3 regions of the Xenorhabdus sp. PB62.4 genome follow, and region 1 is predicted to be linked to each of the others. Evidence: predicted binding sites of a transcription regulator. Region 1 holds the regulator's gene; each other region holds the start of a gene.

Region 1 (7,073 bases):
AGTACTTTTGATTTCTTCGAATTTCTTCAATAACTGAAAAGAACACGTTTTATTATATCGGAGGAAGTAAAAAACAGATTCACTGATAAGTTTATGCTCTTCCAGTGCTCTAACCGTATAAAAACCAATATCTGACTTACGGAATTTTTGCTGATAACGTTCTCCATTGACATACAGAGTCAACGATGAGTGATCTTTTTCGCTATTGCGGGCCACTCTCTCTTCTCGCTTTTTATGACGTACTTCTATCTGGTAATCCATCGCTTCAGGAAGGGGAATAATTTGCTCAACATTCAATAAGAGTTTTTCACCAATTCTAAAAGGTTGAAGACGAACACAAGTAATGTCCAGCCCCATATCATTCAACCATAAAACTGATGTGGTAATTTCTTTAGAAAAGTTACAAGCAGCTAAGACAATACGTGTCTCTTTAGCAAAATCACCTTGTTGTGGTGAGTCCCATCCCAGAAAATCTAATATCGAACTTTCAGCATCAATATTTTGCCCCATTCGATTTAAAAAATCCCTGTAAGCACTAACTGCTTGCTCCCAAGTTAGATTCGCAACCATAGCAGCATAACGAATCGCTTGGAGTTCCATATGACCACCATCATCATCCCGCTTTAGTTCTATAACGACAAGATTTGCAGACTTATCAATACCGAGTAAATCAAGACGACGATTAGAGTCCACAAAATGGCTATATTCTTCGGCGATCACTAATGTATCAGGGCTAATAGCTTCAATATTTAATTTTAAGAGGCGCTGAATGTCTTCACGTTCCTTCAACTTTTCAGCCTCAAATGAAGTCATTTCAACTTTTATTAACGAATCCTCTGTTAATTCATATATTGTCATTTAAGTTCCCTCATCCCTACTCGACATATCAAAAATGACCCGGTTAAATTGCTGTGTGTTTTCTGGGCCATCTAACAAACCAATAAATTTATCAACATTCAAATGCTCAAACATTTCACACGTATCTTTGCTCTTTTTTAATACACTTCCCAAATGTACGGAATAACGTGAATGGTAAGATCGCCGGGATGGGTAATCGTAAATCAAGTTGATTTTCCATCTTCGGTTCCTTTTGCAATACAGAGTAAAACCTATCCAAGCAGGCGATCAATGTCACTATTCAGTGCAAAATTCAGTGCAGGATGCGGATTTCAGTATGGTTATTATCTTCATCCATTATTTCATCGTTGAGCGGATCTTCCATCTGATCTTGTAATATAGAATTTACGACATCAGCAAAACCATCTTTCATATATTGTTCCATGAAGATGCCTTTCGGATCTGGCCAAGGTAATTGCGCTATAGGCCAATCACAATATTCTTTATAAAATCGGAATTCTTTCAAACGACCTTTTACTGTATCAAAATCCCGGCTCCAATAAGCGTTACCTAACCGGTAATTAGTGTAAAACGCATCAAAGCTGCCAAAAATTTCATAAACATAATCCGCAGTTTTCAATATATTTTTCCACGCTGTTTCTTCACTGATATAACCCGCGGAAAAACAGTTCCGGCTCAAAACAATTGCCCGCCAAAGATCAAATCCCCAAAGCAAAGCGGGAGGACGCCCATCAATTGACCGAGAGCATTGTTGGACATATTCAGGTGATTCTTCAATCAAGCTGCCCAGTACCGTAAACATTTCTCCATCGGTAAAAACTGCATCAGCAGCAAAGCGTTCTGAGTGCATTCCTGTCCATAAATCATGCAATGTTTTCCAATAATCTTTTTCATCAAGAATGCCCCAGTTTTGGTAAACTTGAGATTGGTGAGGTTCTGCATCAGACAAAGGCAAAATACGGTATTGATAGTTATCGTGAGCAACTCGACTTTTCAGAGGATAATGCTCTAAGGTTTCTGTCCAAAATCCATCGTAATAACAACTCACTATATGCAGACGCAATGCCTGACGTTTTTCTTCCGGCAAAACAGCATATTTTGCTTGCGAATAATAACGTTTTTGCTCAGCAATAGGCAGGTTTTTGAGACGTCGGAAGCTATAAATAGAAAGAGATACACCGATTAAGCTTAAACCAACCAATACAGCCCAAAGTATATAACCCATGAAAGGTATGTTACCAGCACTGAAAATCAATCCCGTTATCCCTATCGATAACCCACTCAGTAACAGTGTTGTAATCCAAAGTATACTTAAGCCAACTGCCTGAATAGGTTTAAGAAACGCCATTCCTTTTCTTTCTTTGAGGATTGCTTTGACTATCCTAAAACCATCAACAGGAAATCTTCTATTATTCGGGTGGTTCTGTAGTAATTCTTTCATTTTTAATCCATTAATTTGTATTTTACGATACTGAAATTTATTTCCGTCCTAAATGGAATTATTGGAGTAAAAGTCATTTATTGTATTGACTACTGCAATTTATCTCTATCTGTAATCATATGAGAATATTCTTTTCTTTCATTGACTATAACTGTTGTTATATTGAAATAATGAATTGTTAATTTCATATCATCACTCTTATTGACCAATTTAACCATTTATATATTATCCAGTATTTTCACTTTTATTTTTTCCTTTTTTTAGCCCATTTTATTGTCCTTATCCGTCGATTGATTTTCGTTCTCCATATTCATTGGTAAGGGTATGTCACATAATGCCAAGATAGCCAGCCGCCTTATGTATATCAGGCATCAGAAAAGCGCTAATCATTGTGTAGGCTCCACTCTCAAGCCCAAAAACATGGTAGTATTAAAGTCATTAACATCGTGTAGGTGTGAGAGGTGTAATGAAAACTATCAATCAAAAAAAGTTGCTGGCACTGGCTGAGACAATCTGTCTGTCAAGAGGGGTTCGTTTGACACCTCAACGCCTTGAAATTCTTCGTCTAATCGCTGAACAGCCCAGCGCAATAAGTGCCTATGATTTACTAGATTTGCTACGTGAAGTCGAACCACAAGCCAAACCGCCAACGGTTTATCGTGGTTTAGAATTTCTATTGGAACAAGGTTTTATCCACAAAATAGAATCCACAAACAGTTATGTTCTCTGCCATCATTTTGAGGAACCCAGCCATACCTCAGCGATGTTTATCTGTGAAGACTGTGGCTCCGTAACGGAAAAAGACGCGAAAGATGTTGAATCCACTATTCAACAGCTCGCACAAGGCACAGGGTTTCATTTACGAAATAGTGTGATAGAAGTGCATGGTTTGTGCTCTTCTTGCTATGAAATCGATTCCTGCACGGAACGAGATACATGCGAGCACAATCATTCAGTTACAGAGAATAAAAAGAAATAAGGTGAGAATGCTGAAGCCTGATTAAACGGTGAGGCGGTCATGGTTGATGTACTCACTTATCCTCATGTCACCGCTTAATCTACGTTTAACGGGAACCGGGAAAATGACCGCCTCAGAATGGCAAAGTGCAATTATCCGTTTTTACGCTCAGAACCAGTCTCCGCTACGAATAACGCCTACTGCCAATCCTTCAATAGTGAAGCTCTGTTCACTCAAATCTACAACAATCGGCTTGAATTCTGGGTTTTCAGCAATCAGCTCAATTCTGTTCCCTGTTTGTTTAAAGCGTTTTACTGTGACTTCATCTTCAATACGCGCCACAATGACTTGCCCATTATGAACATCCTGTGTCTTATGAACAGCCAGTAAATCCCCGTCCATAATACCGATGTCTTTCATAGACATTCCACTGACACGTAACAAAAAATCAGCACTTGGTTTGAATAATTCAGGATCAACCTTATAGTGACTTTCAATATGTTCCTGAGCCAGCAGTGGTTCGCCGGCAGCAACACGACCGATTAGCGGTAATCCCGCACCTTCATCTTGCTCTTCGAGAAGCAAACGGATACCTCTGGATGCACCAGAGATAATCTCTATCACCCCTTTACGTGCCAGAGCCTTTAAATGCTCTTCTGCCGCGTTAGGTGAACGAAAACCCAGACGTGCCGCAATTTCAGCACGTGTTGGTGGCATACCCGTTTGCGAAATATGGTCACGCACCAAGTCATAGACTTGCTGCTGTCTGGCAGTTAATGCTTTCATTTCGCCCCCTGTTTGTTTATACAGTCAGACTGTGAGTATATACAGGTAAATTAGAATTGGGAACCTGTTAGCATGTAAAAGCAGCTAAATAACGTATTTTGATGAAAAAATACATCATCTCAGAGTATAAAATGCGACCAAAGAATTGTTCCCCAAGTCAACAGCGCAAGAATTATGGTTAGCAATACAGCCGCTGATCCCATATCTTTCGCCCGGCCCGATAATTCATGATATTCACTACCAATACGATCCACGACGGCTTCTATGGCACTGTTAAGAATCTCAATAATGATGACAAGCATGACCGAACCGATAAGCAAGAGCCTCTCAATTAAGCTGATGTCTAAAGAAAATGCGACGATGATCGCAAATATGGCAGTCACTGCCTCCTGCCGGAATGCCGCTTCATTTTGCCAAGCAGCCTTAATTCCTTTCGCTGAATAGCCCGCAGCTTTGATGATGCGGGTCAGACCTGTTGATTGATTTGCCATGGTAATTTTTTTAATCAGCTTAATGATTGTATGGTCATATAACTTTTAGCTCTTATTATTGTCTTATTTCCACAGATCTCAAAATCTGTTTCTGGTATCCTTGCGACGCGTTGCTAACAAGAGGCTTAAAGCAGTTATGTCAGGTTGGCGTAAAATATATTATAAATTATTGAATTTACCACTAAAATTATTAGTAAAAAGTAAACTTATCCCTACGGATCCCATTGCTGAGCTGCGTCTTGATACGACACGGCCCATTTTGTATGTGCTGCCGTACCATTCAAAAACAGACTTATTGACCCTGCGTCAACAATGTCTGGCGCAAGATCTGCCGGATCCGTTGAATCCTTTGGAAATTGGGGACACGCAGCTTCCTAGCTGTGTCTTTATTGATAACGGCCCACGTGTGTTCCGTTGTTATGCACCAAAACATGAATCTGTGAAAATCTTTCATTCTTATCTGGATCTGCATCGCAATAATCCTGATTTGAATATCCAGATGGTGCCAGTTTCCGTGATGTTTGGTCGCTCTCCCGGGCGTGAAGGACATGAAGGGAACACAGCGCCGCAGTTACGTCTGCTAAATGGTGTGCAGAAGTTTTTTGCGATCCTGTGGCTTGGGCGGGATAGTTTTGTGCGTTTTTCTACGCCTGTTTCCTTACGCCGCATGGCTGATGAACACGGTGCGGATGATATTATTGCCAATAAACTCGCTCGTGTTGCGCGGATACATTATTCCCGTCAACGTCTCGCGGCTGTTGGGCCTCGTTTGCCTGCCAGACAAGATCTGTTCAACAAGTTATTGGCTTCAAAAGCGATAGAAAAAGCAATTGCTGATGAAGCACGCAGCAAGAAAATCTCTCCCGAAAAGGCGAAGCAGAATGCCATCAATATGTTGGAAGAGGTTGCTGCGGATTTCTCCTATGAAACAGTGCGCTTGACCGACCGTGTTTTGAGTTGGACCTGGAACCGTTTGTATCAAGGCATTAATGTTCATAATGCCGAACGAATTCGCCGATTGGCACAAGATGGCCATGAACTGGTTTATGTTCCATGCCATCGTAGCCATATGGATTACTTGCTGCTTTCTTATGTACTTTATCATCAAGGGCTGGTTCCCCCACACATTGCTGCGGGCATTAACCTGAATTTCTGGCCTGCCGGCCCGATATTCCGCCGTCTTGGTGCGTTCTTTATCCGCCGTACATTTAAAGGCAATAAGCTCTATTCGACGATCTTCCGCGAATATCTCGGTGAATTGTTCTCCCGTGGTTATTCGGTTGAATACTTTGTCGAAGGTGGTCGCTCACGTACCGGGCGTCTGCTTGATCCGAAAACGGGGACACTCTCCATGACCTTGCAAGCGATGCTGCGTGGGGAATCCCGTCCAATCACGATTGTACCGATCTATATCGGTTATGAGCATGTGATGGAAGTTGCAACTTACGCCAAAGAGTTGCGGGGAGCCACCAAAGAAAAAGAAGGCTTTTTCCAGATGGTGAATGGCCTGCGTAAACTGCGTAATTTGGGACAAGGTTACGTGAACTTTGGCGAGCCAATCCCGTTGGTACAGTACCTTAACCAACATGTTCCAAATTGGCGTGATTCCATTGACCCAATAGAATCTCAGCGCCCCACATGGCTGTCTCCAACAGTCAGCAAACTGGCTGATAATATTATGGTCAATATCAATAATGCCGCCGCGGCCAATGCCATCAATTTGTGCACTACAGCATTGCTGTCGTCACGTCAGCGAGCACTTACTCGCGAGCAGCTTATTGAGCAGTTAGATTGTTATCTGCAATTGCTGAACAATGTGCCTTACACCAACGATATCACTGTACCGAACAAAACAGCGGAAGAGTTGTTGGATCATGCCTTGCTGATGGATAAGTTTGAAGTCGAGAAAGACAGTCTGGGGGATATCATTATCCTGCCACGCGAAAGCGCGGTATTGATGACTTATTATCGCAACAATATCCAGCACTTGTTGATCTTGCCATCCTTGATTACCAGCATTGTGATGCATCACCGTCGTATTAGTCGCAGTGAATTGCTCAGGCAGGTAGAGTTAATCTATCCGTTAATCAAGCAGGAACTTTTCATGCGTTATAGCAAGGAAACGCTTCCCGAAGTCGTCAATACCCTGATTGATGAGCTGGCGCGTCAATGCCTTATCTGTAACAAAGAGCAAGGAATGCTGGTACTGAATCCTGCCCGCATCCGCCCGCTGCAATTACTGGCGGCGGGTATCAGAGAAACATTGCAACGCTATGCAATTACGCTTTCTTTATTAAATGCCACCCCGGACATCAGTCGTGGTGTACTGGAAAAAGAGAGCCGGATGTTGGCACAGCGTTTGTCAGTGCTGCATGGCATCAATGCACCAGAGTTCTTTGACAAGGCGGTTTTCGCCTGTTCAGTCAATACGCTACGCGAAGAAGGTTATATTCAGGATAGTGGCACTCAAAATAGTGGCACTATAGTTACAACCAACGCTCAGTCACTTTACCATGTATTGAGCGAGTTAATGTCACCT
Region 2 (7,073 bases), on a different contig from region 1:
AGTTGGGAAGAAGTCAAATTCTATGCGGCATTATTTGATTTTCCGGCTGTGCCTGAAATAAACATTCCTGAAATAAGGAGTGAATCGGCATTTATGCAAAACATTATTGAAACGGCAAAGCAGGGAAGTTGTTTTTCCTCATGGGATACACAGAACAAAAAACTATGTTCAATGGAAGGCATCGTTAGCCGCGATACGGGAGAGTATTTGGTGACTGATTTTCCACATCATGTCTTCAAATATGTGCGAAAAAGTCATGTCAAAACAGATATCCATTGGAAGAGAAACTGGCAAAGAGCACCTCTATATTTCGAACATCTTTCTAATTCGAATAAATGCAGTACGGAAGGAGGAAGGAAATGAGTTGGTTATTCAGCCACAATAAATCGTGGGACGACCTATCCTCTGCTTTCTCTTTTATCGCTGATATGGATGGGGTTCAACAAGATCCCATTCATCATGCGGAAGGTGATGTTGCGATCCATACCCAAATGGTATTGTCTGCATTGGAACAATTGCCGGGATATTCTTTATTGACGGCGGAAGAACAGGAAATTCTCTGGACGGCAGCGCTGTTACATGATGTGGAGAAACGCAGCACGACGCGGGTGGATTGGGACGGACGGATTATTTCTCCGGGGCATGCCCGTAAAGGGGAGTTGTCGACCAGACAAATTTTGTTTCAGCAAATACCTACCCCATTTGTAATAAGGGAACAAATTGCTGCGCTTGTACGTTTTCATGGATTGCCCTTGTGGTTAATGGAAAAGCCCAACCCACAAAAGGCATTATTGGCAGCTTCATTGCGTGTTGATACTTATTTGCTGACTTTACTGGCAAAAGCCGATGTATTGGGGCGCACATGTCACGATTCGCAAGAGTTACTTGAGCGTATTGAGCTGTTTGAACTTTATTGCCGTGAGCAAGATTGCTGGCGTAAGCCCCGGGTATTTTCATCTGGTGAAGCACGATTTCATTACTTTTCCACTGACAGCGAACATCCAGACTATCAACCTTATGATGATTACGGTAGCCAAGTGACATTGTTGTGCGGATTGCCGGGTATGGGTAAAGACCACTTTATCCAACAGTATGGTAAGGGGATATCAGTGATCAGTCTGGACGCGATTCGTCGTGCGCACCAAATTAATCCGGAAGATAAAAATGCTAATGGTTGGGTCGTACAGCAAGCAAAACAGCAGGCCAGAGAAAAACTACGCAGCAGGCAAGATTTTATCTGGAATGCGACTAACTTGACGGGACAAATGCGTCAGCAATTGATCAAATTGTTTGTGAGTTATAACGCCAGGGTGCGGATTGTTTATATTGAACAAGATTATAAGTGCTGGCGTCAGCAGAACAGTAATCGCCAATATGTGGTACCGGATAAGGTGATGGATCGGATGCTTGATAAACTGGAGGTTCCTGTGCCTGAAGAAGCACATGAAGTCTGCTATTTTATCGATTCTGTGATGTTGAACTGATAATCTCGAAAAGTATTTCTGCGAGTTTTGTCAAAATTAGAAGGCTGCTGAAATACCGCAGCCTTACTATTCTTATCGTTTTAATATGAAAGGATTATTTTTGCAGTAATTGATAGAACGTTGGGTTGTCGTCACATTGTCCGCCGCCACATTCCAATATGGTAGAAACCAGATTAGCCGCGATCAACAATGCGAACAAACCCATGGCAATTTTGCCTAATGTTGGTGGGGCGTATCTCGCCGTATCAGCATTGCCGGATTTCAGAGGCATGATAACTGCGATGGCAATAATGGTCAGAATAGATAGGATTGCAGCCCAGGTATAAAAATGTAATCCGAAGAACGTTGAACCATATCCTGTATCACCCGGCAGGATATGAAGGGAAACCTGACGCATGGCAACGAACCCAGTCACAATACAGCCAAGTATTGAGAGGCTATAATGACCATTTTTTATGCCAAAATAAATATTAAATAAAAATCCGAAACCAATCATGATGATGCCCGCGCGTTGCAATAAGCATAATGGGCAAGGAAGTTCAAAACGTGCTAATTGGTAATAAAACGCGACTATTAAAACTACACTGATACCGAACAGACCAAGGATATTCAAGGCCATCGCTAGGTTTATATTACGTGGTGCTGACATTGTATTATTCATTGTGGCCTCCGATTCAGAAAGAAAGATTCAGTGCATCAGTGGCATGATATTTAAACCAAAATATCGTGATGATGAATAAAGCGAACCAAAGTGCATACGTCAGCTTTTTTTTGCCTGTTATGACGGTGGCAATGATAACCAATGCGACTAAGAACGGTAAAAACATATACATGTTTAATCTCCATTATGAATTTAAAGCATATGTTATGCCATTATGGCATTAATACGTGAAAGGTGTGATTAGTAATAATATTAGATCAACAATACGATATTGATTCACGAAAGGTTATTTCGTCCGGATTGGCTACAAAAAATATTTTTTTGCACTTATGGGGGTTTTGTTGGCCAACAATTTGGTTGAAGGCAGATAAAAACTCCCCACCATGTGGGGAGGATAGTAAATTATTTTAATTAAGGAAGTAAACTAATCACGTTCAAGTATTGGCTTTAAAAAACGAGCAGTGTGAGATTTCTGACACTTAGCAACTTCTTCTGGTGTTCCTGATACCAGTATTTCACCACCACCACTGCCACCTTCAGGACCAAGATCGACAATCCAGTCAGCGGTTTTGATGACATCCAGATTGTGCTCAATGACGACGATGGTGTTTCCCTGATCCCGCAATTGATGCAAAACGGACAGTAGCTGTTGAATATCTGCGAAATGCAAACCAGTTGTTGGTTCATCAAGAATATACAGCGTTTGGCCTGTACCTCTTTTAGATAATTCCCGTGCCAGTTTTACCCGCTGAGCTTCTCCGCCAGAAAGTGTTGTTGCAGATTGCCCCAGACGAATATAGGAAAGACCGACATCTATCAAGGTTTGCAGTTTACGGGCAAGTGCTGGAACTGCATCGAAAAACTCCCGGGCTTCTTCAATCGTCATATTCAGCACTTCATTAATATTCCTACCCTTATATTTGACTTCCAGCGTTTCGCGGTTGTAACGTTTGCCCTTACACTGATCGCAAGGTACATAAACATCAGGTAAGAAGTGCATCTCAACCTTAATTACACCATCGCCTTGACAGGCCTCACAGCGTCCGCCCTTAACGTTGAAACTGAAACGCCCCGGAGTATAACCACGAGCACGGGATTCAGGTACGCCGGCAAATAACTCCCTTACCGGTGTAAATACGCCAGTATAAGTCGCAGGGTTTGAACGAGGTGTTCTGCCGATCGGGCTTTGGTCGATATCGATCACCTTGTCAAAATACTCAAGTCCTTGAATATCGATATAAGGCGCCGGGCTAATGTTTGTTGCTCCGTTCAACTGACGCTGTGCGATAGGGAACAACGTATCGTTGATCAGCGTCGATTTACCTGAACCCGAAACACCGGTGATACAGGTAAACAGGCCAACAGGCAATTTTAATGTCACTTTTTTCAGGTTATTGCCTTTTGCACCAATCAATTTCAGCATCTTGTCTGGATCGGCTGGTACACGCTGGTTGGGGATCGCAATTTGGCGTTCACCGCTCAGGAATTTTCCTGTGAGCGATTTCTTGCTTTCCATGATATCGGTGATCGTTCCTTCGGCAACAATCTCGCCGCCATGTACACCCGCTCCAGGCCCGATATCGATAATATGGTCAGCCGCCCGGATGGCATCTTCATCATGTTCGACTACGATAACGGTATTACCCAGATTGCGCAGATGAAGCAAGGTTTCCAGCAAACGCTCATTATCCCGTTGGTGCAGACCAATGGAAGGCTCATCCAGCACATACATTACACCGACAAGGCCGGCGCCAATTTGGCTGGCTAAACGGATACGTTGAGCTTCGCCGCCCGAAAGGGTTTCTGCTGATCGGGAAAGCGTCAGATAATTCAGACCGACATTGACCAAAAATGTCAGGCGATCGTGGATCTCTTTCAGAACTTTTTCAGCAATTTTCGCACGTTGTCCACTCAGTTTGATATTTTGGAAAAACTCCATCGCATGACCGATGCTGAAATCTGAAATCTGCGGCAGCGTAGTATTTTCGATAAAGACAAAACGTGCTTCTTTGCGCAATCGGGTCCCTTCACAGGAAACGCAAGAACGATTGCTGATATATTTTGCCAACTCTTCCCGTACTGCGCTGGATTCAGTCTCTTTGTAGCGGCGTTCCATATTATGCAGAACACCTTCAAAAGGATGATGACGAACGGTGACATCGCCACGGTCATTGGTGTATTTAAATTCAATAGATTCTTTGTCTGAGCCGAATAAAACTACTTTTCGAATGGTTGGGCTTAACTGGTTGAATGGTGCTTCAATATCAAATTTATAGTGTTCTGCCAATGATCTCAGCATTTGGAAGTAATAGAAATTACGGCGATCCCAACCACGAATAGCGCCCCCTGCAAGGGAAATATCTTCATTCTGAACAACACGATCAGGATCGAAAAATTGCTGAACCCCTAAGCCGTCACAAGTTGGGCAAGCACCAGCGGGATTGTTGAAAGAAAACAGGCGTGGTTCCAGCTCGCTCATGCTATAGCCACAAATTGAACAGGCAAAATTGGCAGAGAAGACCAATTCTTCGGCTTGCCCATCATCCATATTAGCAATCACAGCCGTGCCACCGGAAAGCTCCAACGCAGTTTCGAATGATTCTGCCAGTCGCGGAGCGAGGTCAGCACGTACTTTGAAGCGATCGACAACCACTTCAATAGTATGTTTTTTCTGCAATTCGAGTTTGGGTGGATCAGAAAGATCACACACTTCACCATCAATACGGGCACGGATATAGCCTTGTGCAGCGAGATTATCCAACAGCTTGGTGTGTTCACCTTTGCGTTCTTTGACGACAGGAGCCAGCAACATCAAGCGTTGGCCTTCCGGCAATGCCAGAACATTATCGACCATCTGGCTGATAGTTTGTGCTGCCAGCGTGATATCGTGGTCGGGACAACGTGGCTCACCCACACGTGCGAACAGCAGACGGAGATAATCGTGAATTTCAGTAATCGTCCCGACCGTAGAACGCGGGTTATGGGAAGTAGACTTTTGCTCAATAGAAATGGCGGGGGATAACCCCTCAATATGGTCGACATCGGGCTTTTCCATCAATGACAAAAACTGGCGGGCATACGCAGAGAGCGATTCAACATAGCGACGCTGACCTTCCGCATACAGGGTATCGAAAGCCAGCGATGACTTGCCAGAGCCAGATAGTCCGGTAATGACTATCAGCTTGTCACGGGGAATTATCAAATTGATATTTTTGAGATTATGGGTGCGGGCGCCCCGAACTTCGATGTTATCCATATACCATTTCCCAGATTATTGATAGTGCAAAATTTGTAAACGCGTTATTATTGCACAAACATTGCTGAATGGATATACAGTATTTAACGGGAAATCATGCTGAAACCATGACAATGTAAAGTACGATACGCTTCGCAAAGTATAATATAACGGTACTATGTTTAAACTTAATCCTCGCATGGTAAACTACTTTGTTTATAATTAGAGAAGTTCGTTTTTAGCAAAATTCATTTCATCAGGAGTATTCCCAATGGCCAGCAGAGGCGTAAACAAAGTTATTTTAGTGGGTAATTTGGGGCAGGACCCGGAAGTTCGCTATATGCCGAATGGCGGTGCAGTCGCAAACATTACTCTGGCAACGTCTGAGAGCTGGCGTGACAAGCAAACCGGTGAGATGAGAGAGAAAACCGAATGGCACCGTGTGGTACTTTTCGGCAAACTGGCAGAAGTTGCGGGTGAATATCTGCGTAAAGGTTCTCAGGTTTATATCGAAGGTTCTTTGCAGACGCGTAAATGGCAGGATCAGAGCGGCCAAGACCGTTACACCACTGAAATCGTGGTAAACGTTGGCGGCACTATGCAAATGCTGGGTGGCCGTGGCAATGCAGGACAAGAAGCTCCTATGCAACAAAGCGGCGGTTGGGGGCAACCACAGCAGCCACAAGCATCTCAGCAATTCAGCGGCGGCGCTCCATCTCGTCCGGCACAGTCTCCTGCTCCACAGAGCAATGAGCCACCAATGGATTTTGATGATGATATTCCGTTCTAAAAAATACCATAGAGATTTTTGTAAAGTTTAAGTCTTTCAGCCCCGTTATTCGGGGCTTATTTTAAACGAAATGTCTTTTTAAAGGGTAGTGATTGCTCTTGTGGATCTATAGTTTGAAAAAATCCGATTAGATCGATTTCATCAATATGTGGTTAAAAAACAAATGCAATAGGAAAATCTGCAAGAGAATGGAATGAATAAAATTCAGCAAGATGATGCTATATTTCTTGCACGACTGGTAAACTTATAAGATATGTTCTATTTATATAGCATGGAGTAATAAGCATTGCAATGTAAGTAGTAGGCTCAAATGAATTTTTTGTGCTTTACAAAATATATTAAATTATTCTTAAAAATAAATGCACAGATGGTTTTATATTTTCCAGAGTTAAATGTAATATTTATAACAAAGGGTTAAATCGATAACATGTGGTAATGTTTTGAGGTTTGCGAGTTATAAAAAAACTAATAGAGAATTATGATAAAAGCTTATCTTATCCGTCCTTATTTCCCTTGGAAAAGTGAAGTAAATCAGAATTTCAATGACTTAACAAAGGGAACCTATCTTAATGAACTCTCTGATCAGGAAGTGAATTTTGTGGTAAACCAATTAAATCATCATCTTATAAAACCAGAAGTGGTAATTCACTGAATGAATTATTTAAAGAAATATGAATTCATTCTCTTTTAGGTTTTATTGTGTTCTGTGCTCTAAAGTTAATTTTATTGATGGGTGTAGTCCAGTTTTTATTAGTATAGTTAATTTTTTCCTACCTAAAGAAAAGGATGAAATAGATATAATATGTCAGAGAGTATTGCTAAAAATTTAGTTAAGTTACTTGAGCGTTGTGGGGTTAAAGCAGCATTTGGTGTTTCTGGTGGATTTATTGTACCTGTATGGGA
Region 3 (7,073 bases), on a different contig from region 1:
TGGAATTACTGGCCCGTAGCAAAACAACCCGCGTTCCCGAAGTTTATGGTGTAGGGCATGATCGCAATTATAGCTTCCTTTTACTGGAATATTTACCTATAAAGCCATTTAATGCCCATAGCGCGTATTGTTTTGGTCAACATCTTGCGAAACTACATCAGTGGAGCGAACAACCTAAATTTGGTTTTGATTTTGATAACATGCTTTCAACCACCATACAGCCTAATGGGTGGCAAAAACGCTGGAATCAATTTTATGCGGAGAAACGCATAGGATGGCAATTGCAACTTGCTGCTGATCAAGGGATGGTCTTTGGCGATATCAACCTCATTGTCCAAATAGTCAGTGACAAATTACACTCCCATCATCCTCAGCCTTCCCTCCTTCATGGTGATTTATGGCCTACAAACTGCGCATCGTTGAATGATGATTGTGCTGTAATATTTGATCCTGCCTGTTATTGGGGAGATCGTGAATGTGACTTAGCGATGTTGCCACTTTACCCGAACCTTCCCTTACAAATTTTTGATGGTTACCAAAGTATCTGGCCATTGCCACAAGACTTCATTGAACGTCAGCCCATTTATCAACTCTACTATTTACTGAACAGATGCAACCTTTTCGGAGGTGATAACTTCATGATTGTGCAAAATATGGTAGATAAACTCTTATCTGAATAATGATGAGAAAATTTTATCGGCATCACATTTGAAAATAAAAATCATTATTGTTAGCTCTGGATGACATTTCTCTACAAAAATCAGGGTTAGCTTTTTGATTTTTAAGTTCAATCAAAATCAAGAGAAAAATTTATATATTAAAGATATATTTTCGCATTACCAACCCAATAATTTAAATAAGAAATAAGCTATCGCACCAATAATAATTGGAGATATATAAAGGGTAAAAATCTGGCTGAATAAAGAATGACGGGGAAATTTAATTTTAGCTTCCAACTCTTCCTTAGTTATTCCGCTTTCCTTAGCCTGTTCCAGAACCATTTGATCTTCAATATGTTCCTTGATGAATTTAAATTGACGATACATTCTCAAACCAGATGCACTCATCGCTAAGCCAACAAACATTAAAATATAAATAATGAGAAAACTAATATTTTCTCCTGTAATTCCAGCCATGCGCTCAGGAGTTGGAGAGTGCTTCCAAAAGAAATCCAAAAATGGTGTATTAAATTTAATCATTTCTGCCATCATCTTAAGAAAATCATTCAATACCGCACTAATACCATCACCTTTGGCACTATGCTGCCACGCCAGATTAATCACAGAAACTAAAGTTGATAAAAATGCGGGTACAAAAATAATCCAACCCAAGATCCGTTTAGCAATAGCAACATATCCAGCTTGTTGATAAGTCATTAACATTCCTCATTAACATAAATTATTTTATTTTTACTCAATGATAGCTGATAGCTCATAAGGAACCAACTTTAATCCTATTTGCAGATTAATACTCTTGTTTTTACCAGAAAAATTTTTTTCTTTGTTATCAATCTATAACAAGATTTAAACCACAGAGGTTGCTACAATCAAACCTTATCAATTATTATCATCACCGCGAGAAATATGAGATGTCATTTTGTTTATCTATAGATGCAGCTATTTTTGATATGGACGGCCTCCTCATTGATTCCGAGCCTTATTGGGAACAGGGGGAAAAAAGTGTATTCAGTGCATTGGGGCTGGATTTGACGTTAGCCGAAAAACTGCCTGATACGTTGGGATTACGAATTGATAAAGTTGTTGAATTATGGTATCAGGCATCCCCTTGGCAAGGCCCTTCCAAAAGGGAAGTTGAACAACGTATCATCAACGACGTAGTACAATCAGTTAAAGAAAACCGCCCTCTCCTACCCGGAGTAGAACATGCTTTAAGTCTCTGCCGCGAGCGTGGATTGAAAATTGGTCTGGCTTCGGCATCTCCCCATGAAATGCTTGAGCAAGTGCTCGAATTGTTCAACTTGCGACATTATTTTGATGTTGTTGTTTCTGCGGCTAACTTACCTCATAGCAAACCACACCCGGAAGTTTATTTGCAGGCTGCCAGCCAACTTGGCGTTGAACCAATTCATTGCGTCACATTAGAAGATTCATTTAACGGCATGATAGCAACCAAAGCCGCAAGAATGCGCTCTATTGTTGTTCCTGCTACTCATCATTTCGATGATCACCGATGGTCATTGGCAGATATCAAATTGAATTCACTAGCACAGTTAACAATAGAGAATATTACTTAATAGCTAAATAGCTGCTGCGCTGCTACTGTTCAATACTCACCTTTCTTACATCTGGCAGCGCAAATATCAAACACTTCTTATCCACTAAGATGCCTCAGATAAATAAAGATTTTTCTTATTTACCCCCTATCATCCTTATGCAAAACCCTCTATACTGCCAACTGTACGTATACACAGCAATCAGCATAAATAATTAGTATAAATCGTTATGACAGCAGAAGGGCACCTTCTTTTTTCCGTTGCCAGCCTTGTATTGGCTCACCAGCTAGAAATTACGCCAGAAATAGCACAGGGAGATTGGCTACATATGCTTCCTGGCGTACTTCTGGCTTCATTATTACCTGATATTGATCACCCAAGTTCAACTTTAGGTAGATTATTCCGTTTCATATCCATTCCAATTGCGCGCCTGTGCGGGCATCGTGGGTTTACACACAGTTTAGTCGCTCTCATTGCAGGTATTACTTTATTTCAGACTGAAATACCCTCTGACTGGCCTATTCCAACTGATTTTGTCCATGCCATGGTTGTGGGTTATATCAGCCATTTGATTGCTGATATGCTGACTCCTGCCGGTATTCCACTTTTATGGCCATTAAGAATACGTTTTTGTATTCCTATTGTTAGAGGTAAGGATAAGCAACGCAAGAAAACTGAACGCTTCATCGCTGTGTTGCTGGTAGTCATTGCCATTATTCTTCCACAGCATATTGAATCTTCGTTCACTGGCTATTTAGACAAATTTCAATTGGATAAATTACAGTTAGATAAGTTACAAATTGATAAATTACAGAATCTCTATAAGTAGCCACAATTAATTGTATTTTCACTAAATCAGCTCCCCATTTGAAAAAGTGGGGCGCCCTAAAACATAAAAATTTCTTTTGTATCCATTCTTATTCTTTTTTGAACAGCACTTATAACTCAAGAAAATATATCTTTTACCTGCCAAAATCGAAGAAAATAAAGCAACAATAGATTAGGGTATATAACCAATTAAGCTAGTTAGTGAAAAATAATTATATTAAATTCCATTTAATTATAAGAAACAAGATTCTTATGCTGATACCATTCTCTTATACACTTCATGGTATGTACCCGACAAATTTCAAGCAGCAAAAGCGACTGAAAAATAAAAAGTTATCTATTACCACATAACACGGTTACATATCATACATAAAAATCATATAAATATCGTTATACCCAATAGATTGCAAGTTACAACACAGCAACTTGGAAATAAAGGGTATAAAAGTTTTGGAGACTAGGGATGAATTTACCACTCATCATCAACATGCTCGTTTTTGTAGCACTACTTATTTTATTAGCAAAAGCGGGCTCAAATAACTGGAGTTTGTCCAAAAAGGTTCTTGTGGCTTTAGCCGTAGGTGTCTTTTTTGGACTGGCATTGAACATCATTTATGGCACAAACAATCCTACAGTGAAGGAATCAATTAAATGGTTCAATATTGTTGGTAATGGCTACGTGCAGTTATTACAAATGGTGATCATGCCATTGGTTTTCGCTTCTATCCTGAGCGCTGTTGCGCGTTTGCACAAAGCATCTTCTTTAGGAAAAATCAGTTTCCTGACTATTGGTACGTTGTTGTTCACTACCGCAATTTCCGCCTTAGTCGGCATCGTAATTGCCAATTTATTTGGACTAAGTGCAGCCGGTCTAATTCAAGGCACTCAAGAAACAGCTCGTTTATCAGCCATTGAAACCAACTATATCGGTAAAGTTGCTGATATGAGTGTGCCTCAGATCATTCTCTCTTTTATTCCTAAAAATCCCTTTGCTGACCTAACTGGAGCAAATCCTACTTCTATTATCAGTGTTGTGATTTTTGCAACATTTTTAGGCATCGCTGCATTACAAATGCTCAAAGATGATCGTGAGCGCGGTGAACGAGCTCTCATTGCCATTGATACAATGCAGTCATGGGCAATGAAACTGGTTAGATTAGTTATGCGCCTAACTCCATATGGTGTAATGGCTTTGATGACTAAAGTTGTAGCCAGCTCCAATATTCAAGATATTACACAATTAGGTAATTTTGTCGTTGCTTCCTATATTGCCCTCGGTTTGATGTTTGTCGTTCATGGCGGACTTCTGGCACTTATTGGTATTAATCCTCTGAAATTCTTTAAAAAAGCAGGACCTGTACTGACATTTGCATTTACCAGTCGTTCAAGCGCGGCGAGTATTCCTATGAATGTTGAAACACAAACTCGCCGTCTCGGTGTGCCTGAGTCTATTGCCAGTTTTTCCGCGTCTTTTGGTGCCACCATCGGCCAAAATGGTTGTGCGGGTATTTACCCGGCCATGCTTGCTGTCATGGTTGCTCCAACCGTAGGGATTGATCCGTTTGATCCTTTGTGGATTGCAACTCTTGTTGGCATTGTGACTATCAGCTCTGCTGGTGTTGCTGGCGTTGGTGGTGGGGCAACATTTGCAGCGCTCATTGTTTTACCTGCCATGGGCTTGCCTGTTACCTTGGTGGCACTGTTGATTTCTGTTGAGCCTCTTATTGATATGGGCCGTACAGCGTTAAATGTTAATGGTGCAATGGCCGCAGGTACAATTACCAGCCAATTAATGGGACAGACTGATAAAAAAATATTTGAACAAGATGAAAACGTGGTATTAAGCAAATCTTAAACCGCTTAAATAACACTTGGCCTCCTTTGGCTGTGAGTTCAAAGGAGGCATTTTTATAAGATCCCTGCCCTACTTCCTTCCTCTCAGATACATTCTAATGAAGATCCCCTCTCCCTGAGAATCAAATAAATTTTGCAATATATTCAAAAGCGCGATCAAAAAAGCCGGAGGTCACCATGACGCCCGGCCTTCTATCAGAAATAATTTAAGTGCTTACTCAAGCTTCTTACCAGAAGCCTATCGCATTATTTTATATACTCGCCACTACGCAGAGCTTCAATGCGCTTATCCAAAGGTGGATGCGATAAGAACAGTTCACTGAAACTCTTAGATTTACCATTAATACAGAATGCCATCATGCGACCTTCTTCTTGAGGTTCGTAGCTGGTCTTAAGACGTTGCAAAGCAGCAATCATCTTTTCACGACCAACCAATTTTGCTGATCCTGCATCCGCATGGAATTCACGGTAACGGGAGAACCACATGGTAATAATACTTGCCAAAATACCAAATACGATCTCCAACACCATGGAAATAACCATATAAACAATTGGGTTACCATTACTGTTACTTTCTTCACCTTCATCATCACTGCTTGAAAGGAAACTTGCAGCAGCCTGTGCAATGATGCGTGAGATGAAAATAACAAATGTATTTACAATACCCTGTAGTAACGTCATCGTTATCATATCACCATTTGCGATATGACTGATTTCATGCGCAATGACAGCTTCTGCTTCATCACGGCTCATATTGTTCAGCAGCCCGGTACTAACAGCAACCAGAGAAGCATTACGGCGTGCCCCTGTCGCAAATGCGTTAATATCAAGAGCATCATAGATAGCGACTTGTGGCATGGTAATTCCAACCTGATCCGATTGACGACGTACAGTTTCCATCAACCAGGCTTCAGTTTCGTTGGAAGGTTTTTCAATAACTTGACCACCAACAGAACGCAGAGCCATCCATTTCGACATGAATAAAGAAATGAAAGCACCACCAAAACCAAACAGACCAGCCATAATCATGAGGCCAGCAACACTACTCCGCTGAACTCCTGTAAGTGAAAGTATTATTCCAAACACTACCATGACAGCAAGGTTAGTGAGAAGAAACAAGGCTATTCTCATCATATAAATTTGCTTCCTTTAATTATCGAACAGTTCAACTAAAAGTTAGGCCATAAGATGGGGGCTGAGCCCATATTATTCAAGTTTTTTAAGATGTTAAGCGATATAATCAACATAACTTTACAATATGATAAAAAAAGGCCGACTTAATAGCCGGCCTTGCATCAATAACGAATTCTATAACTATTTCGTTATAGCCATTTCAGCAGGCTGATGCGCTAAATCTAACGCAATTTTTACCGATTCATCTAAGTATGGATCAGGCCCTTTATAATCTTTTGGTAAATCATCAAGTGACTTGAGCTGTTTTTTCCCTTCACGTTTAAAACGCTCATTAAGACGATTCAACTTGGTTGTTTCATATTGCTTATTCTCTTTCTCTCTTTGAATATAGTTTAGAGAGTAAACACCATTACGCTCCTTCATGGCCTTATAATAAGCAATATCCTCTTTGATATATTTAAACTCAGGGTCATTAGCAACGCGATTGTTATGCAATTTAGTCAATAGCGTCGCCAACTCTGAAATCACTTTCGAAGAAGTATAATCCGCAGGTTGGATACTGTCCCAAGGTAGCGCATTATCTTCCTGGCTTTCACCTATTTCATTAGGATCTTCACCTGTGAGCATAACTATATCAGGCGTTACACCTTTTAGCTGAGTGCTGCCGCCATTGACTCGGTAAAACTTCTGAATGGTATATTGCACAGAGCCGATTTTCGGCCAATCAGGCTCTAACATTTGATCATAAATCCGGTGCAGAAGACGGTGCATCTGAACTGTACCTTTACCAAAAGTAGGCTCACCCAAAATTAATCCACGCCCATAATCCTGCATAGCCGCAGCAAAAATTTCAGACGCCGAAGCGCTTCTATTATCAACTAAAACAACCAGAGGGCCTTTGTAATATATTGCTTCATCCGTATCCGATTCTTCTTTAACTTTACCAATATTGTCTCGGATCTGAACAATGGGACCAGTAGTAATAAACAAACCAGACAGAGAAACGGCTTCCGTTAATGCCCCA

What was found. Region 1 encodes LexA, which represses DNA repair genes until DNA is damaged. Its sites were predicted from a motif close to TNCTGTATGTACATACAGNA; they were not measured.
Region 2: the regulator LexA is predicted to act here: its motif matches at 5,464-5,483, upstream of uvrA (excinuclease ABC subunit UvrA).
Region 3: the regulator LexA is predicted to act here: its motif matches at 2,414-2,433, upstream of Xenpb_RS12045 (metal-dependent hydrolase).

What each region holds. Positions count from the first base shown of each region.
Region 1 covers NZ_NKHR01000032.1:6,772-13,844, forward strand. The annotation lists gene Xenpb_RS17345 (hypothetical protein) at 1-858, opposite strand, end outside; gene Xenpb_RS17350 (DUF1266 domain-containing protein) at 1,151-2,299, opposite strand; gene zur (zinc uptake transcriptional repressor Zur) at 2,766-3,278, shown strand; gene lexA (transcriptional repressor LexA) at 3,426-4,043, opposite strand; gene Xenpb_RS17365 (diacylglycerol kinase) at 4,163-4,534, opposite strand; gene plsB (glycerol-3-phosphate 1-O-acyltransferase PlsB) at 4,671-7,073, shown strand, end outside.
Region 2 covers NZ_NKHR01000034.1:10,358-17,430, reverse strand. The annotation lists gene Xenpb_RS17745 (RNA ligase family protein) at 1-363, shown strand, start outside; gene Xenpb_RS17740 (AAA family ATPase) at 360-1,484, shown strand; gene Xenpb_RS17735 (disulfide bond formation protein B) at 1,579-2,145, opposite strand; gene Xenpb_RS17730 (DUF5993 family protein) at 2,159-2,317, opposite strand; gene uvrA (excinuclease ABC subunit UvrA) at 2,570-5,401, opposite strand; gene ssb1 (single-stranded DNA-binding protein SSB1) at 5,652-6,170, shown strand; gene Xenpb_RS17715 (thiamine pyrophosphate-binding protein) at 6,973-7,073, shown strand, end outside.
Region 3 covers NZ_NKHR01000013.1:51,160-58,232, reverse strand. The annotation lists gene Xenpb_RS12060 (fructosamine kinase family protein) at 1-680, shown strand, start outside; gene Xenpb_RS12055 (YniB family protein) at 837-1,376, opposite strand; gene hxpB (hexitol phosphatase HxpB) at 1,589-2,254, shown strand; gene Xenpb_RS12045 (metal-dependent hydrolase) at 2,463-3,062, shown strand; gene Xenpb_RS12040 (L-cystine transporter) at 3,525-4,916, shown strand; gene htpX (protease HtpX) at 5,162-6,049, opposite strand; gene prc (carboxy terminal-processing peptidase) at 6,230-7,073, opposite strand, start outside.